3 regions of the Mesobacillus boroniphilus genome follow, and region 2 is predicted to be linked to each of the others. Evidence: predicted binding sites of a transcription regulator. Region 2 holds the regulator's gene; each other region holds the start of a gene.

Region 1 (8,269 bases), on a different contig from region 2:
TTTCGATTTTGATGATTCCATCGCCTCGGCATGCTTCACAGCGTCCGCCTTTTACGTTGAAGCTGAAGCGTCCTTTTTTATATCCGCGGACCTTCGCTTCATTCGTTGATGCAAACACGTCACGAATATCATCGAACACACCAGTATAGGTAGCAGGGTTGGATCTTGGCGTACGGCCAATCGGTGACTGGTCAATGTCGATGACCTTATCGAGATGATCGACGCCCTTGATTTCCTTGAACTCGCCTGGTTTGCTTTTTGCACGGTGCAGCTGCATCGCGAGCGATTTATGAAGGATTTCATTGATCAATGTACTTTTACCCGAACCTGATACACCAGTGACGGCCATGAAGGTTCCAAGCGGAAACTTCACATTTACATTTTTAAGATTGTTTTCCTTCGCGCCTTTAATTTCGATATAGCGGCCGTCTGGTTTGCGGCGCTCAATTGGAAGCGGGATGAACTTTTTACCGGACAGGTATTGGCCTGTCAATGAATTTGGATCATCCATCACCTCTGCAGGAGTACCCTGTGAAATGATTTCACCGCCATGGACACCTGCTCCAGGACCGATATCGATCAAGTGATCAGCGGCGAGCATCGTATCTTCATCATGCTCGACGACGATCAATGTATTGCCGATGTCACGCATGTTTTTTAGCGTATCAATCAGTCTGTCGTTGTCACGCTGATGTAAACCGATGGACGGCTCATCAAGGATGTAAAGGACTCCGGTGAGACGCGAGCCAATCTGGGTTGCCAGCCTGATTCGCTGGGCCTCACCGCCGGAAAGTGTCCCAGCAGAACGGCTCATCGTCAGGTAGTCCAATCCGACATTGATCAGGAAGCCGAGACGTTCCGTGATCTCACGGAAAATCATGTTGGCAATCTTCATTTCTTTTTCCGAAAGCTCGAGGCTCTGGAAAAATTGGTGCGCTTCCTCTACAGACAAGACAGTCACTTCACCGATATGTCGGCCATCCACAAGGACAGCAAGACTTTCTCGCTTGAGTCTGTAGCCTTTACATGTCGGGCAGGCATGCTCGCCCATATACTTTTCCATTTGCTCGCGGATATAATCAGAGCCTGTTTCCTTATAGCGGCGTTCGACATTTTTAAGGACACCCTCGAAAACAATATAGTTTTCACGTACCTGGCCCCAGTCATTTTCATATCGGAAATAAATACGGTCCTTGTCTGAGCCAAAAAGTATCTTGTCCATCTCATGGTCAGGCAGGTCTTTTACCGGGACATCCATATCGATTCCATAATGATTGCATACTGATTCGAGCAGCTGCGGGTAGTATTGGGAGCTCGTTGGTTCCCACGGAGCGATTGCATGCTGTCTTAATGATAGCTCCTTGTTCGGAACGACCAAATCCACGTCGACCTCCAGCTTTGCACCGAGTCCGTCACATTCCGGGCAGGCGCCAAACGGACTGTTGAAAGAGAACATCCTTGGCTCAAGCTCGCCGATCGAGAAGCCGCAAATCGGGCAGGCATGGTTCTCGCTGAACATCAGCTCTTCTTCCCCGATTACGTCGATGAGGACATTACCTTCGCCTAGTTTTAGCGCAGCTTCCAGTGAATCTGCCAAACGGGCAGCAATGCCTTCCTTGACGACAATCCGGTCGATGACCACTTCAATCGAATGCTTCTTGTTTTTCTCAAGTTCGATTTCATCACCAAGATCATGCATCTCTCCGTCAATACGGACACGGACATAGCCTTGCTTTTTCACATCTTCAAGGATCTTGACGTGGGTGCCCTTTCTGCCTGAAACAAGCGGTGCAAGAATCTGCAGCTTTGTCCTCTCAGGATATTCGAGCACCCGGTCGACCATTTGCTCGATTGTCTGGGATGAAATCTCTATATTATGCACCGGGCAGGTTGGACGCCCAACCCTGGCGAATAGCAAACGTAAATAATCATAAATCTCGGTCACCGTTCCAACCGTTGAACGGGGATTTCTACTTGTTGTTTTCTGGTCGATGGAGATGGCCGGGGACAGTCCCTCGATCGAATCGACATCTGGCTTGTCCATCTGGCCAAGGAACTGGCGAGCGTAAGCAGACAATGACTCTACATAACGGCGCTGTCCTTCTGCATAGATGGTATCGAAAGCCAGCGAGGACTTCCCGGAACCGGAAAGTCCTGTCAGCACAACAAGCTTGTCTCTCGGAATGGTGACATCAATATTTTTTAAATTATGGGCCCTGGCGCCTTTGACAATCAGTTTATCCATAGCCATGTTTTCGTCATCCTTCCGCTTTTAACTCAAGAATGAGGTCACGAAGTTCGGCTGCCCGTTCGAAATTGAGAGCCTTCGCCGCTTCCTTCATCTCTTTTTCCATATTTAAAATCACTTGTTCGCGATCTTTCTTCGTCAATTTCTTCAAGCCTTCTGCCGGGCTGTAGTCTTCCTGCTCCTCCGCAGCAATCGTTGCGCGGATCACGTCGCGGATATCCTTCTGGATCGTTTGTGGCGTTATGCCATGCTTTTCGTTATATTCTTCCTGGATCTCCCGGCGGCGCTTCGTTTCACTGATCGCCTTTTCCATTGAATCGGTCATCCTGTCTGCATACATGATGACATGTCCGCTTGCATTTCTCGCTGCACGTCCAATCGTCTGAATCAGCGACCTTTCCGAACGCAGGAAGCCTTCCTTATCTGCATCGAGAATTGTCACGAGTGATACCTCTGGAATATCGAGACCTTCCCTCAAAAGGTTGATCCCGATGAGGACATCATATTTACCAAGCCGCAGCTCACGGATGATTTCAATCCGCTCAAGCGTTTTGATCTCTGAGTGGAGGTATTGAACCTTGATTCCGATTTCCTTCAGGTAATCAGTCAGATCTTCGGACATCTTTTTCGTCAATGTCGTTACCAATACGCGCTCGTTTCGTTTTGTCCGTTCCTGAATTTCCCCGATTAAGTCGTCAATTTGGCCCTCAATCGGCCTTACATCGATCGTTGGATCCAGCAACCCTGTCGGACGAATAATCTGCTGTACCATTTCCGGAGTATGCTCCAGCTCATATGGCCCTGGAGTCGCCGAAACGAAAACGGCTTGTTTGACATGTTTTTCAAATTCCGCGAAAGTCAGCGGGCGATTGTCCATCGCTGACGGCAGGCGGAAACCGTGCTCAACGAGCACCTGTTTACGTGCCTGGTCACCATTAAACATTCCCCTTATTTGCGGCAATGTAACATGCGACTCATCAACGACAATCATAAAGTCGTCCGGGAAGTAATCAAGTAAAGTATATGGAGTCGCACCCGCAGGTCTTAAAGTCAAATGGCGCGAATAGTTCTCGATGCCGGAGCAGAATCCCATCTCACGCATCATCTCAAGGTCATACCTTGTCCTCTGCTCAAGCCTTTGTGCCTCAAGAAGCTTTTCCTCAGCGCGCATTACTTCCAGTCGCTCTTCCAGTTCTTTTTCGATATTCTCAATCGCAACCCTCATCTTTTCCTCACGGGTTACGAAGTGGGATGCCGGGAAGATCGCGACATGGTCACGTTCACCGATAATCTCGCCAGTCAGCGCATCAACCTCGCGGATCCGGTCAATCTCGTCACCGAAAAACTCGACCCTCATGCAGTGTTCATCACGTGATGCCGGAAAAATCTCGACCACATCGCCACGGACACGGAACGTCCCGCGCTTGAAGTCAATATCATTCCGTTCATATTGGATATCGACTAGCTTGTGGAGGAGCTTGTTTCGCTCAATTTCCATCCCGGTTCTCAACGATACAACCATGTCACGGTATTCATCCGGATTACCGAGACCGTAGATGCACGAAACACTGGCAATGATGATGACATCCTTGCGCTCAAATAAAGAGGATGTAGCTGAGTGACGCAGCTTGTCAATCTCATCATTGATGCTCGCGTCCTTCTCAATGAATGTATCCGTCTGCGGCACATAAGCCTCTGGCTGATAATAATCATAGTAGCTGACGAAATATTCAACCGCGTTGTTCGGGAAAAATTCCTTGAACTCACTGTACAACTGGCCGGCCAAAGTCTTATTGTGGGCGATGACAAGCGTCGGCTTGTTCACTTCTTTAATGACATTCGAAATCGTGAATGTCTTCCCTGTTCCTGTCGCGCCAAGGAGAGTCTGATGCTTCTTGTTATCACGGATTCCTTGTACCAGCTCTTTAATTGCCGCAGGCTGGTCTCCCTGCGGAGAATACTTCGAGACTAATTCAAATTGGTCCTTCACAGAAAAGCCTCCTGTAATTTTAAATTTCTAGGCTCTTTTCGTAAACTTAGTCGGATTCACAGCCTTAATGCATTCATTGATTCAGAAACTATTTCGAAAAGAGCTTTCCTAATATATAAGTCTTACATAGTTGTCAAAAAGTCATATCCTCATTCTACCACAAAGAAGGTAAAACAAACCAACAAAAAGCGAACAAACATTCGAATTGTTATCTTGCTTTTAAAAGGCGATGTTGTAGGTTGTCGAATCTTCGTTAAACAAACGTTTGATTAAAGTGGATCCAATCCTTTTACAAGAGCAAAAAGCGCAAGCACCTCGTTCAGCCCTGACAAGAGATGCCCGCCTAAAACGCCACATCGTGTGGCTGGCGGGTCTGCACGTTCTGTGCCTTAGAGGGCCGACCGGTGAAGGCGCTCTTTGACTTCATTGGGCGGACCGAAAACGAAATGTATAGCCGACTGCCCAGAAACGCAAAAACTGGAGACTCCGACAAAGAAGCGCTTTTTGCTTCTGCCGGCGGAGTTGAAGTTTCGGAGTTTCTAGGAGGCGACACTAGACAAGCGTCTCGAGGAGTTAGGAGCCGCAGCTAGACAAGCGACTCGAGGGGCTAGGCGCTGGAGCTGGATTAAGAAAACCATATATAGATATCCACAACGAAATTATTTTATAATTTCCTGGACAACAAGAAAAACCCGCCGAACAAAATCCGACAGGCTTACTTTTTAAAATTATGACTTCTTGCTGTTGCGCTTCATCATCCGGTTCGCAAAATAGAAACCGACAGTCAATGAAAAGGCATCGACGACAATCAGCAGGAAAGAGTCTGTGTATCCTTTATAAACAGAAGCCGCAATCAACGCGACCGTCAACACGAGCGCAAGGATGTGGTTATAGGCAACCCTGGTGAAAAACACGACCATGAAACCAGGCAGGAACAGTGCGGACAAATATTTCAGCACCAATTGATTAAACACCTCATTCAGAGAAAATTACGAAATTTTTCGATCATCTATTTAAAAATATATCTTTTTTAGAGGAAGGTTACAAGAATCTTTAATTATAAAAAAAAGCATGCAGAAAGATCACTCTGCATGCCAGGATTTAATTTGTTGCCATAGTGGCAGCACTAATTTCAACTAATACTTTCGTGCCCCAATCGCTTGCCTCTGCATACAGCTTGAAAAGTTCATCTATTTTCATCGCCGTAGGATTTTTCTCTAATACCTTTCCATGGTGGAAGGCTTGCTCAATTTCCATCAGAAAACGGAGCATATCAGCTGCTTCATTTTCATTCCCTGATAGCGCTTCCTTAATATCAAAGCTTAATGGAAGGTCTTCCAGTAAGTCAGCCATTGGAATGTGCATCAGTGTATCCATCAGTGAGAACATTCCTAAAAGGAAGTATTTTGATGCCCGTGTTTCTCCACCCATTTTGTAGCCAATGAGCTCCCCAAGCTTCCCTCTTACCAGAGAAAAATGGATGATTTCTCTTTCTTTTTCAGCTCCACTGCCGTTCTCTCTACCGCGAAGCATAAGTACATAGATCCATTTCTTTATTTCTGTAAGGCCCAGCAGGACGATTGCCTGTTTAATAGAAGATATTTCTTTTCTAGGTCTCAATGTCGGGTTATTGATCAGTTTTAACAACTTATAGGAAAGGGATAGGTCCCTCTCAATCACATCTTTAATTTTGTCGATATCAGGCTCCGGGTTTTCGATTTCATTCAGGATTTGGAAATAAGAATGATAGTATCCAGGAATATCATAACTGTTTAAAATGACTGGCTTGCTGAAATAAAAGCCCTGAAAATACGTAAAACCATCGGTAATTGCTTCAGCATATTCTTCAAGGGTCTCCACTTTTTCGGCGAGAAACTCGATATTGCTATTCCTAGACTTAATGAAACGGAGCAAGATTTTTCTCTCAGTGCGCGTAGTTGCCCTGAAATCTATCTTGATTACATGTACATGATCAAGCAGTTTGATTGTCCGTTCATTCCATTTTGAGATAAAAAAATCGTCAAGTGCGACTTTATATCCTGCTTCCTTAAGCTCCTTGCATATCTCTAAAATTTCATCCGTGATCTCAACCGTCTCCAATATTTCAACAACAACTGTACCAGGATCAAACTGGGAAGGCACCCTTAACTTTAATAGTTTTTCAGTAAAATTGATGAAACAAGGTTTTCCATGTGAAATTTCCTTGATGCCAATGTTCATGAAACTGTTCACCAGTACATCAGTAGTAGCCTGGTCCCCATCGGTATGCTGATAGCTGTTTGTATTGCCGCTACGATATAGCAGCTCATAAGCCACTGTTTCTTCATTTCTATTAAAAATCGGCTGCCTGGCAACGTAAATATCCATCTTGACTCCTCCAGAGAACTATGAACAACGGGTTAATATAAAAATATTATTTAAGGAAAAATATACTATTATTTAACAAGTATTACAAGAGGAGTTGGCTAAGCTTAAACGAGATGATCTTTGTAAACCATTTGAATTTATGAAGATGGACTTTCTTGTCCGATCATATCAGCGATTTCTGCCAGCATTTCCCCACAGCATCACCATTCTAGTACCAGCTTTTCTTCCTGCCTTGTAAAGGATTTGTAATTCATGACTTACCCTATGATTTTCCAGGATTTATATGAAACATGAAAATTGGTCATGCTCTTCCGCTCCTGTTTGAATAATACCTAACAATTCTACCAGTTCATCAATGGTAAAATCCGCTTCCGCCCTGTCCCAATAGTCGTCACGCTTCCAAATACCAATCATCCCAGTACTTCTGGAGGCCTTCACATCATTTTCAGGATGGTCGCCTACAAATATACTGCGTGATGCTGATACCGAAAGATCTTCCATCCCCTTATGAAAAATCCGGATATCAGGCTTTCTTAATCCCACTGCTTCCGAGATTAAAATCGAATCAAAGTACCCCTCGATTCCCAAAGCTTTTATATTAGCCATCTGGAAAAGGGTTTTGCCATTCGAAATGAGGCACAGTTTAATTCCCATTTGCCTGAGTTTTCCGAGCACAGCATGCAGATTCGGAAACCCTATGCTCGAATTCTTGAAATTGATTATGTAATCTTCCAGCAGCTCTTCCCATGTCAGGGACGCTATGTTCAATTCCTGTAAAAGCTGGCTGTATACTTTGTCCTTCCAGACGTAACCGCGGGCGTCCAATTCAATGAATCTATTTTTATACAGTTGCTTATCTATCAAACTTAATTGAGGACGAAAGCGTTCATACTGATCTTCGATAAATTTCAAGACAGAAGCACTGCGGTCCAGTAAAGTGCCATCAAGGTCAAAAAACACGGCTTCTATTTTACGCATAAAAACTCCCCCTATATGGTAAAAGAACAGGCCAGTTCAGCCTGTTCTCATTTTACCTTATTTTAGGAAGGCGTTATAGTAGCGTGTCATTGCAACTGCAAAGTCACCGCGTGTATTTTTTACAGATGGGTTGAAGCTTGCTGTTACCTTTGGTTTCAAGTCATATGGCCCCTGTGTCACAGCGAATTTCGCATTAAGGATATTCAGGTCGAGAGCTACCTGGACATAGCCTTTCAGTTGTTCTGGTACTTCAGAAGCATCTGAAATCGCAATTCTTTCGTCGTTATACTGGACAGTCAGCTGCCCGTCGAATTCCTCCGCTTCTTTTTGCAGACCTAATGATTGGACCAGTGAATATGCCAGCTCAGCGCGGGTCACGCCATCCTTTGGTGCGAATTTGCCGTGTGCTTTCGGCAAGATGACCCCTTTCTGGATATGCTGCTGATCGCGGAAGGAAGCTCCTTTTGCTGTTGCTGCTTCTACGAATGGAAGGTCTGCTCCTGCAACATCGGAAAAGCTCGGTGTCGCCGGCATCGTCTGCTTAATCTCAGCACCCATCACCAAATATTTTGCCAGCTCTGCTCTTGTTAAAAGTGCATCCGGCTTGAAGGCTCCGTTCGAGAAGCCATCGAATAATCGTTCACTCACGCCCATTTTAATCGCATCTGCTGCCGGGTGGCCGGCAA
Region 2 (8,269 bases):
AATTTTTTGAATCCATAAAACATCTCCTTAGGAAAGTTTCTGAATTAATTTTAGCAGAAAATACCAAAAAAAGTGATCGGTTTTTTTTATCGAAATTAATTCGTTTCAATTCTTTCACTTTGAGCACTATTTTCTGTTATGATAAAAGTTGGCTTTTTTGCCGGAATCAATTATTGAGGAGAACCTGAATGACAAATAAACTTCCATTTACCATTACCAAAAATGACACGTTCTTTGATTTATTAGGGGATTATATTGGTGATGTCTTTTACGATATATTGCCTGAAAAAGGCTATGAGCTACGTGATGAACAAATTTATATGGCCTTCCAAGTGGAGCAGGCCTTCAAGAATAAAGGAATCGTTTTTGCCGAAGCAGGTGTGGGAACCGGTAAGACTTTTGTCTATCTGATTTATGCGATTCTGTATGCGCGCTATATGGGAAAGCCTGCAATAGTATCTTGCTCGGATGAAACATTGATTGAACAGCTGGTAAAAGAGGGCGGAGATATCGAAAAGCTCGAAAAGGCATTGGGATTGAAGGTCGACGTCCGCCTGGCGAAAGCAAGAGAACAGTATGTTTGTGTGAAGAAGCTTGATGACCTGTCAAACACATCGAGCGATAAAGAAATCCTTGATGTCCATGACCAGCTGCCGGATTTCATCTTTGATGAAGGAATTTCATTAAATGCGTTCACTCGCTATGGAGACCGAAAGGAATACCCGTGGGTCACGAATGAACAATGGTCCTCAATGGCCTGGGACCCTCTTCAGCAATGCTCAACATGCAGCTGGCGCCATCGATGCGGCCAGACTCTGAACCGTGATTACTATCGTCATGCCGGCGATTTGATTATTTGCTCCCATGACTTTTATATGGAGCATGTCTGGACGAAAGAATCCCGAAAACGAGAAGGGCAAATGCCATTGCTCCCAGAAGCAAGTACCGTGATTTTTGATGAGGGTCACTTGCTTGAGTTCGCAGCGCAAAAGGGATTAACATACAGGTTCAACTCACAAACTTTGACAACTGTCCTGACCGGATATATGCACCAGGACGTCCGAGAGGAATCTCTTTATTTAATTGAGGATATAATAGAGCTTCATGATGCCTGGTTTGACCTTTTGGCCGATAACTCTACAGCCGTTGAAGGTTCAAATCGGAAAGAAGTTGCAATGCTTCCTGAAATCAGGAAAACAGCAGAAGTGCTGGAGAAAAAGGTTACCGATTTAATGGACCAACTAGTCTTTGACGCAGAAATGTTCCTGATTGACGAATACCATTTGAAAATCATGGAAGAATATCTCGAATTTTTTGCATATGGTCTTTCAATTTTCTTGAAGAATGATGAAGGAATTTTCTGGCTTGAAGAGAATGAAGTACAAACTTCACTTGTCATCATGCCACGTCTAGTTGAGGATATATTGAAAAAAGAAGTGTTTTCCCAAAACATCCCGTTTGTGTTTTCTTCAGCTACCTTGTCTCAAGCTGGAGATTTCAGCTATATAGCGAAAAACCTAGGGATCGAGAAATACTCCTCGTTTACTGTAGCGTCCCCATTTGATTATGAAGAGCAAATGAAATTGGTGGCACACATTGAGGATGAAGAAATGGTTAAATGGGCCCAAATAGGGGATGACCTTAGAAGCAGTAATGGCAGCTCGCTTGTTCTGTTCTCTTCTATGCAGGAAATGGAACGATTCCGAGCATGGAGTGAAAAACAAGAATGGAGTTTTCCTATCCTGTTTGAAGGAGACCGTGAAATCAGTGAAACCGTAAAGGGATTCCAGAATGATATCGAAACTGTCCTATGTTCCTACAGTTTATGGGAAGGTTTGGACGTACCTGGAAAGTCACTGGTTCAAGTCATCATCTCGTCATTGCCGTTCCCGCCGCATGACCCTGTATTCCAGGCGAAACGAAAGCATGCGGACCATCCAGCTGCTGAAGTGGATATACCTTATATGCTGCTTCGACTAAGACAGGGAATGGGCCGTTTGATAAGAAGCAACCAGGATAGCGGGACAGTGCATTTATGGCTTACCCAAAATCAAAAAGCTGAGTACTATGAAGAGTTAAAAGGTGTTCTGCCTGTTCAAGCTATTCAGTGGAAATAGACAAATCCCGAAAGGACTGAACCTTTCGGGATTTTTTTTGTTAAATATTAGTCTCTGCAACCGCACTTTCTATGGCGGCGGCGGTCTCGATCGTCATCCCGATCATCCCGAGCGCCCGCTACTAAATCCTCGATTAAACAACGGCGCACAGCGCGGCAGAGGTCATCAAAATCAACAGTTGCCCTGACTCTGTCTCTGTCCCGGCTAGGGAAAAATACGCCTGCTACATCATTGTTATTACGATTGTATCCCATTAGAAACTCAACTCCTTTCCATCATGAAAGATACTTACAGAATATCTTATGTGGAAATGGACAAGTTGTTAGGGTCTCTACCTATTTATTTCATAAATGTGCTAGTCTCCTATAAGTGCAGATAAAAAAGTTTAATAGATAAAAAAAAAGCAAGCGAGTCCGCTTGCTTTAATGCATATGCCGGTATACACCGATGACTTTACCAAGTATGGATACGTTACGAAGGATGATTGGATCCATAGTAGAGTTTTCCGGCTGTAGCCTGAAATAATCCTTTTCCTTGAAGAAACGCTTAACTGTTGCTTCATCATCTTCTGTCATCGCTACAACAATGTCTCCGTTATTAGCCGTTTTTTGCTGTTTAACAATTACATAGTCGCCATCGAGGATGCCTGCTTCAATCATACTGTCACCCATGATTTCCAGCATGAAAACCTGCTCATCATGTGGAACAAGGCGGTCTGGAAGAGGGAAGTACTCTTCTACATTTTCAATGGCCGTAATCGGCATACCGGCTGTTACTTTACCAACAACAGGTACATTCACCACATTATATTTAGGGATGCGGCTTTCATCTTCTATTTCCAGAATTTCTATTGCACGCGGCTTGGTGGGATCGCGTCGAATCAAGCCTTTGCTCTCAAGCCTTGCAAGGTGTCCATGCACAGTGGAGCTTGAAGCAAGTCCGACAGCTTCGCCTATTTCGCGTACGGATGGTGGATACCCTTTTTTCTTGACTTCGCCTTTTATGAATTCAAATATATCTTGTTGCCGCTTAGATAACTTTGTCATATTCACGCACCTCGTATATTTTCTTGTCCTAATTATACCATGTCTTTTCTACAGATACAAACATAAGTTCGAATTTTTGAGTTGACACGAAACAAATGTTCGATTTATAATAAAATTAATTAATCGAACATACATTCGTTAAGGGGTGCCGTAAATGAAAAAACTATGGGAAAACTATTCATATGCAATGATTCTGCTTGCTGTCAGCTTAATCTTTTCATTCGTAGCAAAAGCTCATTTAAATAACGAAGATGCATACATAACTGTTACTATAGAAGAAGGACAATCACTATGGGAGATTGCTGAAACATTTGCCAGTGAACATAATCTTTCTGAAAATGAATTCGTTAGCTGGGTAGAAAAGGAAAACGGAATTATTGGGGAAATGGTATTTCCGGGAGATGAGCTGGTAATCCCTGTTATAGCGGAACAGGTTGAACCTACTCAGATCGCGGGAGCGGAAAGATAGATTGGAATGGAATAAGGTGACAACATGAAAGCAATTATTTATTGCCGCGTAAGTACAACGAAGGAAACACAGGAAACTTCGCTGGCCAGGCAGGAAGAAGAGTTGCTGCGTCTGGCAAGCAATTATGGTTTTGAAGTAGCTTCTATTATTAAAGAACAAGCGAGTGGTTACGACCTTGAAAGGGAAGGGATCCTTGAACTGCTGGAATTGATCAAGGACAAGAAGATTGGAGCCCTGCTCATCCAGGATGAAACGAGACTTGGTAGAGGCAATGCCAAGGTCGCGATTCTTCATTGTATCCTAAAAGATAATGTGAAATTATACAGTGTCTCCCACAGTGGAGAGCTCCAGCTTTCTGATTCAGATTCCATGGTGCTCCAAATTGTCAGTATGGTGGAAGAGTATCAGAGGAAAATTCATAATATTAAGATCAAGCGTGGTATGAAACGAGCGATTGAGCATGGATACAAGCCACAGCGTAATCTGAAAAATCAAGGTGAGCATTCCGGTCGGGACCGGAAAGAGATGCCGATTGAGGAAATCGTCAAGCTGAGGAATAATGGATTGACCTTTGCTGAAATAGCTGCAACACTAAGGGGTTTTGGGTATAACGTATCCAAAGCAACGGTAAACCGGAGATATCTTGAGTACATAGAGCAAGAAGAATAAAGAAGCTCTATTCTTGTAAAATCGCTAAAATTTTAGTAAGATGACATTTGACGTAATTTTTTACAAAGGAGCTTTACAATGCTATCAAGTGATAAAATTGCTAGAATTAATGAACTGGCAAGGAAAGCAAAATCATCTAAGTTGACCGAAGAAGAAGCAAAGGAACAGACGAAGCTACGCGCGGAATATCTACAGTCTTTCCGGTCTTCTATGCTTAATACACTTAAAGGTGTTACCATTGTGGATCCTGAAGGCAACGATGTTACGCCTGAAAAGCTTAAGGAAGAAAAAACGAAGAATAAGCTTCATTAAATATATGCTAATTTGGAATACATGCGATATGTATTCCATTTTTATTTTGTTTAATATGATAAAAAAACTAGTTTTTCTATACTGAAGAGCAGAGAAATTAACTATATGGTAAAAGAAGATTGTTTTATCTTTCTATATATGTGGAATCAAAATTAGGCAGGGTGTTAAGGTAGTTCTGGCTTCGAACTACTATTATAGAAATTCTATGATATTGCTTATTGATTTTCACCCACAATAGGGTGCATTTACATAACAACTGCAAGTTTGTGTCAAAATAAATAACAATACGGCCTTTTCTGTCTCCTTCAGGCACAATTTGTTGTATAATAATTTCTCTCGCTATAATATTAAGGATGTAGCTAGTACCTATAGAAAGGATGTATTTAATGTTTAAAGAAATTGATATGCTTTCAATTGATTCCATTCGTACCTTATCAATTGATGCAATTGAAAAGGCAAATTCCGGCCACCCAGGCATGCCGATGGGGGCAGCTCCAATGGCTTACACATTGTGGACTCGTTACATGAATATCAACCCTAAGAACCCAGAATGGTTTAACCGTGACCGTTTTGTATTGTCTGCTGGACATGGTTCAATGTTGCTATACAGCTTGCTGCACCTTGCAGGTTATGATTTAACAATGGATGATATTAAACAGTTCCGCCAGTGGGGAAGTAAGACTCCAGGACACCCTGAGTTTGGCCACACTGCTGGTGTAGACGCAACAACTGGACCGCTTGGCCAGGGAATTGCCATGGCAGTCGGTATGGCAATGGCTGAACGTCACCTTGCTGCTGTCTACAACAAGGAAAATTATAACCTCGTTGATCACTATACATACAGCATTTGCGGTGATGGCGATCTAATGGAGGGTGTATCTGCTGAAGCGGCATCACTGGCAGCCCACCTGAAGCTTGGCAGAATGATCGTTCTTTATGATTCAAATGATATTTCTTTGGATGGCGATCTCGATAAGTCATTCTCCGAAAGTGTTGAAGGACGCTTCAAGTCATATGGCTGGCAATACATTCGCGTCGAAGACGGCAACAACCTTGAAGAAATCGCAAAAGCAATTGAAGAAGCGAAAACGGATGAAGACCGTCCAACAATGATTGAAGTCAAGACGATCATCGGATATGGTTCACCTAACCTTTCTGGTAAATCAGATGTTCACGGTGCTCCACTTGGTGCTGATGAATTGAAGCTTACTAAGGAAGCTTATAAGTGGACTTTTGAAGAAGACTTCCATGTGCCAGGAGAAGTTTATGATCACTTCAAACAGCAAATCGCTGACAAAGGTGAACAAACAGAACAGGCTTGGAACGAGCTGTTTGAAAAATATAAGAGTGAATATCCTGAGCTAGGAGCCCAGCTTGAAAAAGCCATGAAGGGTGAATTAGTTGAAGGATGGGATAAAGACATCCCTGTATACGAAGAAGGAAAGAGCCTTGCGAGCCGTGCTTCATCTGGAGAAGCACTTAATGAAATCGCCAAAAACCTTCCTTACTTGATTGGTGGATCGGCTGACCTTGCAGGCTCAAACAAAACCATGATCAAGGGGTCAGGTGACTTCTTCCCGGGTTCATTTGAAGGCCGCAACATTTGGTTCGGTGTTCGTGAATTCGCTATGGGTGCTGCGATGAACGGTATGGCGCTTCACGGTGGAGTAAAGGTATTTGGTGGAACATTCTTCGTGTTCTCCGACTACTTAAAGCCAGCAATCAGACTTGCTGCACTAATGGGCTTGCCTGTAACATACGTATTCACACACGATAGCATTGCAGTAGGGGAAGATGGTCCTACACACGAACCAGTTGAGCAGCTTGCGGGACTTCGCGCTATGCCGAACCTGTCAGTTATCCGTCCTGCAGATGGAAACGAAACAGCGGCAGCATGGAAGCTTTCAATTGAATCATCTAAGACGCCTACAGCTCTTGTGTTGACTCGCCAAAATCTGCCGACAATCAAAAATACTGATAAGAACGCGTACGAAGGCGTATCTAAAGGTGCTTACGTTATTTCTCCAGCTGGAAAAGAAAATGCAGATGCATTGCTTCTTGCAGCAGGTTCAGAAGTCGGCCTTGCAGTGAAAGCACAAGAGGCTCTAGCATCTGAAGGCATCGAAGTTGCAGTTGTGAGCATGCCTTCATGGGATCGCTTTGAACAGCAGTCTAAGGAATATAAAGAAAGTGTTATTCCTAAGTCTGTCAAGAAGCGCTTAGGAATCGAAATGGGCTCTTCACTTGGCTGGCACCGTTATGTTGGTGACGAGGGTGAAGTACTTGCGATCGATACATTTGGTGCATCAGCTCCAGGAGAAAAGATTTTGGAAGAGTACGGTTTCTCCGTTAACAATGTAGTCGCTCGCGTAAAAGCATTGATTGAGCAAAACTAATATTCATTTTAAATGACGAGTATGGGATTGGATTCCGTACTCGTTTTTTTGTTTTTTACATAAGGAAGAGCAGTTTCCGTTTTAATTAATCGATTGTTTTCCCTAGTATTAGCCGCCTGCTGAAGGGAGTAAATGATAAAAAAATTTAAAATTGCAACCTAATCGGTGTTTTTGTCGCCTATCATATAGAAATAATCAAGGAGGTGCTGCTGATGGATCGGTCGGAGCTAATTCAAAGGATTCGCAATGGAGAGGATTCTGCATTTGCTGAACTTGTAAATCCACTAATAGAAAAGAGCTACAGGACGAGTTACAGTATTGTCAGGTCTAAGGAGCAGGCGGAGGAAGTTGTCCAGAATGCAATGATTGAAGCATATCAAAATATAATGGCCGGAAAAGAAATCACCTATTTTACAACTTGGTTTTATAAGTTGGTTTCTCATCGCTCCATTGATTTTTTAAGGAAAAATGGAAGATTAAAAGAGACTATGGGCGAGTTGGAATACATAAAGGACAGGAGAGAAGTTCTTGATACGGTCATACGAGAGGAAACCGACCTTGAAATAAAACAGGGAATAGATTCCCTTAAGAACGCTGATTACCGGAATATCCTTCTCCTTTATTATTATCAGGATTTTTCTATCCAGGAGGTTAGCGAAATGCTCGGAATAAAGACTTCAACTGTGAAATCCCATCTGCGACGAGCAAGGCATGCATTAAAGGAAAAGTTGTTGGAAAGTCAAATCATAGGGGTGAATGTGTAATGAAGTTGGACGACGTAATAAAAAAAGAGATAGAAGAGGATATGAAGAAAATTCAGGCTCCATCTTCACTTTATGATTTTGCAAAGAATATTAAGAATGAAGTGAATTCTGAAGAAAAACCTGTATTAAAGAGAAGGTTCACAAAAGAATCTCAATTCGTTGCAGCGGCTGTTATTGGATTTGGTGTTATAACAGCATCAGCCTTCTTTAATCCGTCAGTTGCAGAAATGGCATCGAAAATTCCGTATCTAGGACAGGTATTTAAGTCTAAATCTATAGATGTCATGCTATGGGAAGCGTTAGAAAAAGAAGGCTATCAAAAGTTTTCGCTCGGTATGACTCCAGGAGAAGTTGTGAAAATCGAGGTATTGGTAGAAGGTTCTGAAACAGATGCAGATCGTGAACGGGAAAACATCACCGGCATTGCAAAAGAGGTTCTTCATAGTAAAGGATACGACTCCTACGAAATCAAAGTAGGATCTTATAAACCAGAATA
Region 3 (8,269 bases), 1.1 Mb from region 2:
TCTTCATCAAAAAAGACTTCCTTGGATTTTTCCATATAGATTGGAATCCCGCCTGTTTCTATCTTGTTTTCTTCCTCATATCGTTCGCTTTCAAACCAGAGGGCAGCTACCCCACTTACTGCACAGCCGCATCCGTCTATATCATATTTTAATTTTAGATACCCTTGTTTTCCCGAAATTTTTTCTTGCAGTTTGTTTGAAGCTGCTTCAGTGATTTTTAATTTCATTGATTGCACTCCCTTTCCGATTTTTCATTTTACCATACGAGGATCATTATTTCGTTTGATAACCCCTGGCCAATCTCAAAATAGTCTTGCAATTTTTCTGTTTAGCTTTTACTATCAAAGATAATTGTGACACTTGAAAGGGGTGCTTATTTTGTCAAAAGTAACGATAAAGGTGAATGATAATGGTTCATTAAGGATTTCCGGCGATGTTGAGCTGTTGGATGGTGCCGGCAATAAATATGAAACGAAACCTGTTTTCTCGCTTTGCCGCTGTGGCATGAGCAAAAACATGCCGTTCTGCGATGCTTCCCATAAAGGGAAATTCGAATCAGTCGTGCGTGCACCGCAAGCTGATGAAACGGAATAATATTTTTGAGGGCAATGGTCATCCCATTGCTCTTTTTTTACGGGGATCTTTCCAGGACATTATAAAGGAGATGGTCCTGAGATGGAGCATCACTAGTGAATATCTCAATGACTCGACTACCATTCATCCGCAAGCCTGACATCGGCAATGTGTGAAATCCCGATACGATGGATTTCTTCGAATCTGTCAACAATATGGAGCTTCTGCCCAAGTTCATTCCAATAATGGATTTTTCCAATCACCAATTCATATTTCCTTTGCCTGTAATAGGTGATGCTGAGCGGGCGGTTATACTCCATCGCTTCGAGGATCGTTTCATTCAATTGTTCAAGCTGCTGTTCATCCAGCTGCTTTTCCTTTTCATATTCGTCCTCCTGTGCCCAGTCACGCAACATCTTGACATGCTCTGGAAGCATCATTGACGTCCATTTAATTCTTCCTCGGTCGCGAATCATCTTGCTCTCCTCCTCCTGTTATCAACCCTTATGCCCGCCAACGAGTGCGGCGCGATGCCTTGCTGTTCCGGCTGCTGTATACGATACCGCCCTTAAGAGTGCTGACGAGCCGTATCGGCTGCGGATCCGGTCCATTGCGTAGCCAAGCTCTTTCTTTTTCCAGCCGTTTTTTTCAAATAGATTCAATTGGAATTCGCTGTCGGTGACGAGATTCCCGAGTGAAATCGAGATGCTGCGCACCGTCTTTCCCGTATAGTTCTCGGCAAAAAGCTCGAGGCAGACACGATACAGGTCCATCGTGATATTTGTCGGATCCTCAATCGTCCTTGAGCGGTGGAAACCTCCGCCGAATTCGTCCTGGCTGTAGCCAGCCCCAAAACTTATGGTTCGGCCTGCTTTTCCATGGCTTCTTGCCCTGCGAGCGACTTCCTCGCACATTTCGAGGATGACATGCTTGATTTCCTCTTCTTCTTTATAATCGCGAAGCAGAATCTGGCTTTTCCCAAAGCTGACCTGCCCTTCCATGATTGGGGCACCGATATCCGAAAAATCGATTCCCCATGCATGCCAGTACAGCTGGTTGCCCATGATGCCGAATTTTTTCTCCAGTTTCTCAAGATCATAGCGGGCCAGCTGGCCGACGGTAAAAATCCCCATGCTGTTCAATGTTTTTTCAACGCGGCGGCCGATCCCCCACATTTCCCTTAGCGGCGAGACTTTCCACAGCTTCGTCTGGACATCATCATAGGTCCATTCAGCAATGCCCTTCTTTTTTGCATCGAGGTCAAGACAGAGCTTTGACATCAGCATGTTCGGCCCGATTCCAATTGCACAGGGAAGCTGGAATTCGCGCTCAATGTCATCTTTGATTTTTTTTGCAATTGAAGCAGCGTCTCCCCAAAGCTTCGAAGCTCCGTCAACTTTTATGAAGCTTTCGTCGACACTGTAGGTATGGATTGCTTCCTTTGGGACATAGCGATTGAATACACGGGAGATTTCTGTGGAGATTCGCAGGTAGGTGGACATTTGCGGATCAACGACAATAATTCGCGGATCATCGGGAATTTCAAATTTTCGTGACCCAGTCTTGATGCCAAACTCCTTTTTCAAACGCGGTGAGGCTGCGAGGACAACGCTTCCCGGGCGGTCAAGATTCCCGACGACAGCCAGGTAACAGTCAAGAGGATCAAGGCCAAGCATCACGGCGGCACAGCTCGCATAAAAACTCTTCATATCCACACATAAAATTTTATTTTGCGGCATTTCGATGTAATCGACCATGTTTCTTCTCTCCTTTCCGAAGGGGTACCGCTATCAATAAGAACATCTGTTCCGTTTCATTATACCCATTATAATAAGCGAATATGCGTTCGGTTTCAATGGTAATTTTCCGGCGGACTGACTTAATTAAGGGGTAAATGGTGAGTCATGCCAGGAATGGACAATTTTTCGGAAGGGTGTTTGCTCCGGCATTTCCAAGTATAATCAGGGGGGAGAGGTGCTGTTTTTATGGATAAAAAACTCATTCGCAAGATGGTCCAGAAATGCTTCGTGCAGTACCGGCATGATGATACACTGCCGTTTGGCGAGGCGGAATTCGAAGAGATCTATGAAAAGATTGTGGACCTGAAAAAAGAGGAGCCTGAGGCGGATTTGCATGATATCATCAATGATGCCGTTTATGAATTTTTGGCTACGTAAAAACAATTTGGAAGCCCGATACAATGAGCCGGCCAACCCTAAAAAATGACGGGCATCAAGAACAGCTGATTCCGACATTCCCGAAATAGTAAAAAGGCTGCCCTAAATGACAGCCTTTTTACTATTTTAATTTGATGTTCGCCTCACCTTTGATTTGTGAAGGATAATCATGGATTTTTAGAGAGATGGGCCCAGGTGCGGCTCCTTCTTTAAAATACGGAAACAAGATATCGATGGATCCGCCCTCCATATTATATCTAACAGCTTGCGAGCCGTCCCCGATTTTTTCGCCAGTCTGATCAACCGCCTGATCAAATGAAATATTTACATGCCCATTCTCGGAGCCTTTTTGGAAAGTCAGCATCAAATCATTCTCCTCCCTGCTCACTTTCATCAATCTGCCGTCGCTTGGAGCCTTCAATATTTCCAGCTTATCCGGATCAAGTATGATATCAAGTTCCTTTTTATCAAGTGCCCGTACCGAATTAAAACGCAGATAAAGCTCTTTTGGTTTTTTGAAGTAATTGCTTTGCAGGTAAAACTCTTTGGTGTTCTCCTCCGAATGGCTGATAATCGTTCCATTATTGATTGCTGCCCATTCCTCACCGGTTTCATCCATTAGCCTTAAGTCGTTAAATCCAAAGATCTGCTTGGAATTCTCCTCATCAAAATGGACGGTTACACCAATTCGTGTAGGATAGATTGACACTTTTTCGACAGTGATTTTCTGTCCCTCAAACTCGACTGTTTCATTTACTTCAAATATTTCTTTTTTATCCTTAAAAGCATCCTTGTCAATTGAGAACGGAAGCACCCAACTGTCAGCAAGCATATTCAGAGGCTGGCCGTTTTCTGCTCTTCCTTCAGCGAGCTCAATACTCAGCTTCAAGTTTTCAGGAAGATTGGTCCCATAAAATTCATATCTTGCCTGAAGCAGATCCTCGTTATTCTGCGAATCCCATCCACCAAACGACAACACCGTTTCTTCCAAATTATTTCCTTCACTGTCGGTCAGCCTCAGGTTTTCAACCGAGATTTCCTCGTGTCCGCCTGAAGAGTCAATCTTATAAAAGAGCACCATCATCTGTTCGTCGACGATCACCGAGTCAAGTGTAATTTTTATCCCATCATGTTCATCAGACACACCGATTTTTTGTGCGAAATCATTTTCAACTGCTGCAGTCAGCCCTTTATCATAGCGGACAAGCTCTACAACCTTCTCCATCCCCGGTATTAAGGTGACATACGAAGCAAATGTCTCTGACGTCCTCAGCATCGCTGTAAAAGCAAAAATCAGGATGGCTGCTGATGCGAATGTCCTCATTAACAAAAGGTTTTTCTTCTTTTTCTTTTTCCCCTTACTGATTCCTGCAGCGATTGCCTCATCCAGCAGGAGTTCAGGGACTTCGATAGTATCAAGTGCGACCCGAGCCTTTGTCAGTTTTTTTTCTTCAGCATTAAGCATAACCTAATCCCCCTTCTTCTTCGAGCTGGTCGCGAAGATCCCTCAGTCCTTTGTTCAGCCAAGTCTTCACGGTACCTTCAGGGCATTCCAGAATTTCGGCAATTTCCTTTATTTTAAAATCATGTACATATTTCAGTTCGATGACCTGCCTGGTTTTTGGATCAAGCTTGCCGATGACTTCCTCTACTTCAAGCCAGCTGGACTGGTACTCAGAGCCCATCAGGCTGATGAGATCATCGCTGACGAGGAGCCGCTTCCGTTTCTTCAATTCGTCGTTGCAGTAATTTAGCAGTATCCTTATCAGCCATGTCGTGAAATATTGCGGCTCCTTCACCTTGCGGATTGAGCGGAACGCCCTGTAGGTGATCTCCTGCATTGCTTCGACTGCGTCCTCACTATTTTTCAAATAACTGAGGGCAATCCGATATAGGCGCACTTTATGCAGTTGCATCAGTTCATAAAATGCAGTTTCATCACCTTTCTTAGCTTTTTGTATTAATTCTTGAAGCTCCAATTTGTCTCCCCCTGACTTTCTCTCTAACTATTAGACACACAAGCCGGAAAAAAGTTTTAACAAATTTAAAAAACCGCCAAAAAAATCGTGGCGGTCTGGATGTTTATTTTTTGTTGAACATATTCTTGCCGAATAACTCAAAGGTCCTGGGAAACAGGGTATAAAATCTGCTGCCTGCATTCATCCAACGCGGCAGGTTGATTTCACGTGTTCTCGTCATCATGCGGTTGACTACTTGTTTTGCCACGTATTCAGGCTGCAGCATAAAACGCTTTACATTTTTGACGTAGGTTCCCTGCTTATCCGCGACCTCAAAAAAATTCGTAGCGATTGGACCAGGATTGACCGAGGTGACAAAGATATTGTCATCAGCAACCTCCATCCGCAGGCTGTTCGTGTAGCCAAGCACCGCATGCTTTGTTGCCGAATAAACACTTGATTTCGGTGTGGCAATCTTGCCCGCCTGGGAAGCAATATTGATAATATGACCGCTTCTCCTCTGCTTCATAGCAGGCAGCACCATCGACGTGCAAGCCATCAATCCGACGACATTGACATCGAACATCGTTTTAATATCATCAATTTTCGCTTCGTGTGCATAATCAAAAATGCCAAAGCCAGCATTGTTGACCAGTATATCAACGTAGCGGATGTCAGAAAGCACTTCTGAGAAAACCCGCTTGATTGCTTCAGGGTCAGCCACATCCAGCTGCTGGGCATGGACATTGATGGCATACTTTGATTGTAATTCTTTTTTTAAACTCTCTAGTTTATCGATACTCCGGGCCAGAAGGACGAGATTCGCTCCGCGCGCGGCGCAAAGCCTGGCAATCTCGGCCCCGATTCCCCCAGAGGCACCGGTTATAATAATATTTTTTCCTTTTAAGGACGGCATCATCTTTCACCTCATTTTGCTGTATAAACGAAGGAGGTTCCTTCTTCCCTGACAGACACTGCGCCAAGGGAATATAAATAATCAAGTTGTCCCATTGTTTCAGAAATGGTTAAATTCAATTCACGCTCATAGACTGTCGGGAAGAGCAGTTTGCAAATCTCAAATACGGTCAGTTCCCTGCCTTCAAGCATTCCCCTTACCTGCATGGCCCGGTCATGCTGGCGGGCGAGCCTTTTTTCTATCAGGCTTTGCAATTCTGTTATCTCCGTTCCATGTCCGGTGTATACTAGTCCAATCGGGTACTGCTGCAGTTTTTTCAATGACGAGTTATATTGGACCTGCGGCTTCGGCCTATCTCTTTCGCCTGGCAGCGGCGGCTCAAGTAATGGGTTGGGTGAGATCCCTGCAAGTATCGTATCCCCGGCAATCATTGTGCCGTCTTTTTCACGCAAGAGCACGATATGGCTTTGGGCATGTCCCGGTGTCTCGATCACCCTCCAACCTGTCAGTCCCGGCGGAACATCATTTTCCAGAATAGTCCCAGTCAATGAGCGATTGCAAGAAAATACTAATGTCTTCTTCATTACTTTCATCGATGGCACAAAATATTGTTCTGGTATTGCTGATTGTAAAAAGAATTTCTCATAAAATTCCTGATGTTCCTTCTCGAACTCTGAAGTCCTGTTGATCCACCTTTCATTCGACGGATGGCCATATACGTCAAGGCCTGGTGAAAAGTAGTCCAGCATTCCTACATGATCCGGATGATCATGAGTCAGGATAACCTGCTCAATGTCCTCCGGCTTCAGTTTTAAATCGGCCAACTGCGATTTGAACGACTCCCAGGATTCCTCTGTTTTCGTTCCCGCGTCAACAAGTGTCAACCTGTCCCCTTTTATTAAATATGCGTTCACATCACCGACCGGGAAGGGCGTCGGCAAAGTCAGTTTGGCAATTCCATCTTTCCATTCAGCCATATTATCTATACACCCCAAAACATTATTTTTCTATAAGATAAAAGGATTGTCTGTTCAAGAAATCATTCAACTTTATAGCCCTTTGTATTTTATCAATATAAAATTAAGTTTACCTTTAAAAAGGTCAAATGTCATTATATACACACTTCGTTTTCAGAAAAAACTAAAAACTTATCAATTTACTCTTGACATAAGGGTTGTCTTTCTTGCATAATCACTATTAAAATTTCGTAAAATCTTAAAAAAGCATTTGAGCAAGACGAGTAGACAGGAATGGTGCCAGAGAGTGGAGTCCACCGGCTGAAAGACTCCGCAACCCTCTTCATGTTGAACCCTACCTTGCGAGCTGCCAGGCAAACCTGGACGTATACCGGCGTTAACGGGTGTTGAGCTGCACTTTTTTGGCGTTGGCCGAAGAAGTGAATGAAGGTGGTACCACGGAAGCATGGCCTTTCGTCCTTTTTGGATGAAGGGTCTTTTTGTTTTTCTGTTGCCAGTACAGAAGTCTCGTACCGAATGCACAAAAAAAGAAACAAATATTATGGAGGCGATCTTGATGAAGAAGCTTGTTTTTGTTGGAGCAGGTTCAATGGCAGAAGCGATGATTTCCGGAATAGGGGCAAGCGGGCTTCTTCCGGGAGAGCAAATTTGGGTGACAAATAAACAGGATACTGACAGATTGAAAACACTGGAGCAGAAATATGGAATCAAAGCGACATATGATTCGGGTATGCTTTTTGAAAATGCGGATGCAGTCGTCCTGGCAATGAAACCAAAGGATGCAGCAGCTGCGATTGAGGAAATCAAATCTAATTTATTTGAAGGAATGCTTGTCATTTCCGTCCTCGCTGGCGTGTCAATTGAGGCAATTGAGGCAGCAGCAGGAAAATCGCTGGCCGTGGCAAGGGTAATGCCAAACACCTCGGCTGCGATTGGCAAATCGGCAACTGCCCTGGCAGTAAACTCCCATGTGAGTGAAGCGCAAAAGATGCTTGTGCAGGAGCTTTTTAACACAATCGGTCTGACGACAATCGTTGAGGAATATCAGCTTGACGCAGTCACAGGACTATCTGGAAGCGGACCAGCCTATATTTATTACCTTGTTGAAGCAATGGAAATTAGCGCTGCGGAAATTGGGCTCGAAAAACAAACCGCAAAGCAGCTGATCATCCAGACACTCCTCGGGGCAGCCGAGATGTTAACGAAGTCGGATAAGGAGCCTGCCCAGCTCCGCTTTGAGGTGACCAGCCCTGGAGGTACAACCGAAGCAGGCATCAGCATTCTTGAACAGCACGGCGTCCAAACTGCTTTCGTATCCTGCATTAAAGAAGCCACAGCCCAATCAAAAAGGCTCGGCCACCTGCTTGGCAATGAACTTGCAGCCGCAAACCGCCCCCTTTAAAATTGCAAACTGCCCCACTGTTTCTCTACAATGGAGAAAAACAACAGGGACGTGCGTTCAATGCTTATAATTTTATTGTCTTTGACTCTGCTCATCTGGGTTGCCGCAACCATTGACGCTTCGCTTGGGTTTAGAAAGCTTAACTCACTTGAGAAAGCTGACGGTATTACCGAAGGACCGTTGCTAAGCGTAATTGTAGCTGCCCGGAATGAAGAGAAACATATTCTACAAAGCATTCGTACCCAACTGGTGCAAACCTACAAAAA

What was found. Region 2 encodes LexA, which represses DNA repair genes until DNA is damaged. Its sites were predicted from a motif close to CGAACATATGTTCG; they were not measured.
Region 1: a site for LexA is predicted at 4,428-4,441, ahead of uvrB (excinuclease ABC subunit UvrB). Genes of this name have one in related genera too.
Region 3: a site for LexA is predicted at 2,409-2,422, ahead of DYI25_RS10140 (DNA polymerase thumb domain-containing protein). Genes of this name have one in related genera too.

Annotation. Positions count from the first base shown of each region.
Region 1 is NZ_QTKX01000002.1:556,601-564,869, reverse strand. It holds gene uvrA (excinuclease ABC subunit UvrA) at 1-2,251, opposite strand, end outside; gene uvrB (excinuclease ABC subunit UvrB) at 2,259-4,238, opposite strand; gene DYI25_RS15520 (hypothetical protein) at 4,643-4,828, shown strand; gene DYI25_RS15515 (CsbA family protein) at 4,967-5,200, opposite strand; gene DYI25_RS15510 (EAL and HDOD domain-containing protein) at 5,340-6,605, opposite strand; gene DYI25_RS15505 (HAD family hydrolase) at 6,885-7,583, opposite strand; gene DYI25_RS15500 (S8 family serine peptidase) at 7,641-8,269, opposite strand, start outside.
Region 2 is NZ_QTKX01000001.1:841,405-849,673, forward strand. It holds gene DYI25_RS04140 (hypothetical protein) at 1-16, opposite strand, end outside; gene DYI25_RS04145 (ATP-dependent DNA helicase) at 189-2,117, shown strand; gene DYI25_RS04150 (hypothetical protein) at 2,165-2,371, opposite strand; gene lexA (transcriptional repressor LexA) at 2,540-3,163, opposite strand; gene yneA (cell division suppressor protein YneA) at 3,318-3,632, shown strand; gene DYI25_RS04165 (YneB family resolvase-like protein) at 3,657-4,301, shown strand; gene DYI25_RS04170 (DUF896 domain-containing protein) at 4,380-4,613, shown strand; gene tkt (transketolase) at 5,000-7,009, shown strand; gene DYI25_RS04180 (RNA polymerase sigma factor) at 7,222-7,773, shown strand; gene DYI25_RS04185 (hypothetical protein) at 7,773-8,269, shown strand, end outside.
Region 3 is NZ_QTKX01000001.1:1,971,580-1,979,848, forward strand. It holds gene DYI25_RS10125 (iron-sulfur cluster biosynthesis family protein) at 1-227, opposite strand, end outside; gene DYI25_RS10130 (CDGSH iron-sulfur domain-containing protein) at 370-594, shown strand; gene DYI25_RS10135 (YolD-like family protein) at 711-1,049, opposite strand; gene DYI25_RS10140 (DNA polymerase thumb domain-containing protein) at 1,071-2,330, opposite strand; gene DYI25_RS10145 (YqzH family protein) at 2,559-2,750, shown strand; gene DYI25_RS10150 (DUF4179 domain-containing protein) at 2,872-4,215, opposite strand; gene DYI25_RS10155 (sigma-70 family RNA polymerase sigma factor) at 4,208-4,729, opposite strand; gene DYI25_RS10160 (SDR family NAD(P)-dependent oxidoreductase) at 4,833-5,627, opposite strand; gene DYI25_RS10165 (MBL fold metallo-hydrolase) at 5,636-6,601, opposite strand; gene proC (pyrroline-5-carboxylate reductase) at 7,158-8,003, shown strand; gene DYI25_RS10175 (glycosyltransferase) at 8,064-8,269, shown strand, end outside.